Regions from separate parts of the Faecalibacillus sp. TM498 genome, predicted to be linked through region 2. Evidence: a T-box and tRNA genes for the amino acid it is inferred to sense, from the RefSeq annotation. Region 2 holds a T-box; the other holds one or more tRNA genes.
The links. A T-box is a leader RNA that pairs with one kind of tRNA and senses whether it is charged. The one in region 2 lies ahead of leuS (leucine--tRNA ligase), so its partner is inferred to be a tRNA-Leu.
Positions count from the first base shown of each region.

Region 1: it encodes a tRNA-Leu, which carries the amino acid that the T-box ahead of leuS (leucine--tRNA ligase) is inferred to sense. The anticodon was not compared.

Region 1 covers NZ_JAJDKB010000001.1:129,128-131,621, reverse strand. The annotation lists gene LJD32_RS00690 (deoxyguanosinetriphosphate triphosphohydrolase family protein) at 1-392, shown strand, start outside; gene metA (homoserine O-acetyltransferase MetA) at 407-1,351, shown strand; tRNA gene LJD32_RS00680 (tRNA-Leu) at 1,399-1,483, shown strand; gene pepV (dipeptidase PepV) at 1,545-2,494, opposite strand, start outside.
Region 2 covers NZ_JAJDKB010000016.1:37,910-40,403, forward strand. The annotation lists gene leuS (leucine--tRNA ligase) at 1-1,194, opposite strand, end outside; T-box leader at 1,230-1,437, opposite strand; gene LJD32_RS06885 (ATP-binding cassette domain-containing protein) at 1,483-2,494, opposite strand, start outside.

The DNA of each region.
Region 1 (2,494 bases), on a different contig from region 2:
TCATGAAGTATATTATGAAATTCAATTATCAAAATATTTATCTAATTGATCGTATAGAAGTCCACACAAATTATGTACAACTTATTTTAAATTCTATTTTTCAATTTTTATATAAATATGATAAGATAGCAAATGATAATCAAATAAATGTTTTAGAAGCTTTAAAGAAAGATCAAAAAAAATATCCTGTAACTATTCAAGGATATATGCATTGGTTAGAAAAGTATAGTCAAATGAAGCATTTTAATAGAAATCCATTATATCAAAATCATATTATTTATGATTTTGAACATGATAAAAATGCAATGGCTAAAAGTATTATAGATTATTTATCAGGAATGTCAGATGCCTATATATTAAAAATATTCAATGAATTTATTTCATTTTCATAGAGAGGAAGTTACATATGCCAATAAAAATACCAAATGATTTACCAGCAAGTAAAATATTAAAAGAAGAAAATATCTTTGTTATGGATGAAACAAGAGCTTTATCACAAAGAATTCGTCCATTAAAATTAATTATTGTTAATATTATGCCAACTAAAATCGTGACAGAAACACAGCTATTAAGATTGCTTTCTAATACACCTTTACAAATTGAAGTAGATTGGTTATGTATGGAAAGTCATAATTCTAAAAATACATCACAAGAACATTTAATGGAATTTTATAAAACCTTTAATGAAATTAAAGATAATAAGTATGATGGTTTGATTGTAACAGGTGCTCCTGTTGAAAAATTAAAATTTGAGGATGTAGATTATTGGGATGAACTTACAAATATTTTTGATTGGGCCAATACAAATGTCTTTTCTTCATTCTTTATTTGTTGGGCTTCTCAAGCATCTTTATATTATTATTATGGTGTTGAAAAATATCAATTGAAAGAAAAATTAACAGGTGTTTATCATCATCATACAAATCCAGAAAAGATGAGAAGAAGAATTCTAAGAGGTTTTGATTATCAATTTTATGCACCCCATTCAAGATATACTTCTGTTAAAAAAGAAGATATTGAAAAAATTGATTCATTAGATATTTTAGCTTCTTCAAACGATGCGGGTGTTTATTTGGTAGCAGAAAAGGACGGGTCAAGATTTTTTGTTACAGGGCATCCAGAATATGATCCAGATACATTAGATAAGGAATATCATCGTGATTTAGCTAAAGGTGGGGATTGTGTAATGCCTAAAAACTATTATAAAAATGATGATGTCAATGATGAAATCTTAGTTAAGTGGCGTAGTCATGCCTATTTATTATTTTCAAATTGGCTTAACTATTATGTATATCAAAATACACCATATAACTTAGATGATTTATTAAAAATGAAGACGACTAACAAATAGTCGTCTTGTTTTTATCTTCAAAATGTGTTAAATTAAATATGTTAGATGCGGCCGTGGTGAAATTGGTATACACGTAGGTTTGAGGGACCTATGGCTTATGCCGTGCCGGTTCAAGTCCGGTCGGCCGCACCATAGAGTTGATAAGCTTATCTTTAAAGATAAGTTTTTTTGTATAAAAAAAGAATAGAAATTTCTATTCTTTAATTAAATCATAAATTGCTTTAGCAAAGATTTCTGTTGATTTTAATAATGAATCAATCTTTATGTTTTCATTGTTACCATGAATTGCGTTATCTTCATCTTTGAATTCACATCCAAAAGCTACACAATTTGGCATTGATTTAGCATAAGTTCCTCCACCAATTGCTTGTGGTTGACTTTCTGTATCACCTGAAACTTCAACATAAGCTTTATGAAGTTTTTGAACAAGCTCACTGTTTGGATCGATATAAAGTGGTTCATGAATATCACTTTCTAAATTTAATCCAAGAGACTGACATAATTCTTTTACACCATCACACATTTCCTTTAAATCAATTTCATGAGGACAACGTAAGTCTAATTCAATATCAGCATCTTCTTTAACATATTTGACAACACCTAAATTCATTGTTAATTTACCCATTAATCCTTCATGATTAATTTGTAAACCTTTTCCATAATAATCATTTAAATAAGTTGCGATAAAATGTACAAGTTTATTATTAATAACAGTATCTAAATAAGTTGCAAGTAAACTTACAGCGTTAATTCCTTCTTCTGGTAAAGAAGCATGTGCGCTTTTTCCTTTTAAGACAAGCTTTGTACAATTTCCTTCTTCTTCAATGATACCAGTTACATGATGATCACTTAAAAATTGTTTAAATGATTCTTCATATTGTTTATGATTGCCTTCGATAATTGCTTCACATTCACCAGGAACAATATTTACACGATCACCAGCTACCATTGCAATCAATCCATCTTTTTTTACATTTCCTGTTATATGGAAACGAACAATTCCTTTTTCACCATAAACAACAGGGAATTCAGCATCAGGAGTAAATCCCATAGATGGATATGGATTCTTAGTAAAGTAATGTTCAACGCAAGAAGATCCACGTTCTTCATCACAACCAAAAATAACACGAATTTTCTTTTTAA
Region 2 (2,494 bases):
CCAATCTACCATTTTATCAATAGCTTCTTGTTTTCCAAGGCCATTTAACCATTCAGAATTGATATGAACACCATCTTCTGTATAAGCTTCTTCTTCGATATTTCCACCTTCTAATACTGGAATGATTTCAATACCAAATTTTTTAGCAAATTCATAGTCACGATCATCATGTGCTGGAACAGCCATGATAGCTCCTGTACCATAACTTGCAAGTACATAATCAGAAATCCAAATTGGAATTTTTTTACCATTTACAGGATTGATAGCATAAGCTCCAGTAAAGACACCTGTTTTATCTTTATTAAGTTCTGTTCTTTCTAAGTCAGATTTACTTGCACAGCTTTCTTTATAAGCTTCAACATCTGCTTTTTGAGCATCTGTTGTAATTTCTTCAACATATGGATGTTCTGGTGCCATAACACAGTATGTTGCTCCAAATAATGTATCACAACGTGTTGTAAAAACAGTAAACACTTTATTTGTTCCATCAATTTTAAAATCAACATTTGCACCAATAGATTTTCCAATCCAATTGCGTTGCATTTGTTTTGTTGCTTCTGGCCAATCTAAGTCATCTAAATCAGCTAGTAATCTTTCAGCATATTCAGTAATTTTTAAAACCCATTGACGCATTGGTTTACGGATAACAGGATATCCACCACGTTCACTTTTACCATCAATAACTTCTTCATTAGCAAGAACAGCTTTTAATTCTGGACACCAGTTAACTGGAATTTCATCAATATAAGCTAATCCTTGATCATATAATTTTGTAAAGATCCATTGTGTCCATTTATAATACTCTGGATCACTTGTTGCAATTTCACGATCCCAATCATAAGAAAATCCTAATGATTTAATTTGTTTTCTAAAAACATCAATATTCTTTTTAGTAAATTCAGCAGGATGATGACCTGTTTGAATCGCAAATTGTTCAGCAGGTAATCCAAATGAATCAAATCCCATTGGATGTAATACATTATATCCTTGCATTCTTTTCATTCTTGATACGATATCTGTTGCAGTATATCCTTCAGGATGTCCTACATGTAAACCATTTCCAGATGGATATGGGAACATATCCATACAATAATATTTAGGTTTTGAATCATCATAACAATCTGTTTTAAATGTTTTGTTTTCGTCCCAATATTTTTGCCATTTTGGCTCTATTTTTGTGTGATCGAACGGCATAATTTTTCCTCCTTAAATATAAAAAAGCGTCCTTATCTAAGGACGCCAATTTTAACGCGATACCACCTTAGTTCTAGAATAAAATTCTAGCACCTCAAAACTTTAACGCAGTTCTACGATATTTTTTACTTTATTCAAAAATACATCTCCTAGGCGAGTTCACAAATACTATAATCAGTTTTCACCAACCACTGACTCTCTAAATATAGGGGATTTGCTAGTACTCCTATTCATTGATTTTGCTTTTCTATTATACCACATCACATACTTTATGCAATAAAAAACTTCCTAGCTCTTTAAAGCTTCTATAATTTCTATCTGTTTTACTTTTTTAATTGGGATCAAACAACATAATAATGTTAAAATAAGTACTCCTATAAAAATACCTAAAAGCACATTATTTTGTATAACAAAAAATTCATCCATCAAATCTGAAATACTTTTTTGAATCAACTGATTAGCAAAAATAAATAACTCTTTTAAAACAATCATTGCTTCTATAAATGCTGTGCAGGAAATACCTAGACCTTGACACAAAACAAGAGTTATCATCTGCCATAATGAAGCCCCCAATGTTTGTAAAATAGCAAAATATTTTTTTCTTTTAATGACCATCAAATATAAAACAACACCTAATAAAAAGCAGGCTGTTACAACTGATAAAGAACTAAAACAATAAAGGATCCATTCAATTTGTTGAAATTTTTCATCGATGCTTGAAGATAATGAACTATTTGCAAGTTTAAATTGATATAAAGGATATTTATTTTTTAAATCTTTTAAAATATTTTTATCTTTTACTTGCAAAAAAGCAGTTTGCCCTACTTCTATTTGATAAAGTTCTTTTAACATTTGACTCATTGCATATTCATTAAAATAAACGGTCTCCATTAAAGTCTTTTTATTTTCAATCCCTACAATTTTAACTTTATAAAAACAAATTCTATTTTGATATTCAAAAAACAAATATACATCTTTATTTATTAAATTCTTCTGATGCGATAAATATAAAAGTTGTTCATAAGTAGATTTAGATAAAATGATTTCTTGAGCATTTTTTATCTTTCTTCCTTGAATTTTCTTTTGTGGTTGCTGAATATAATCAGAAATATAAAGTGTTTTTTTCGTTTGATATTTTTTAGAAAAAGAGATTCCTAAAAAATCCACCTGATCATTTTGTAAAAAACGGTATTGAATTGCTGGATGTTGAATTTGTTTCAAATCATCCATCTTGATCATTTGATTATTTTTCTTTTTTAACATAATGGTTGTTGAAGGAATAATTTGTTCTAATTGCCGA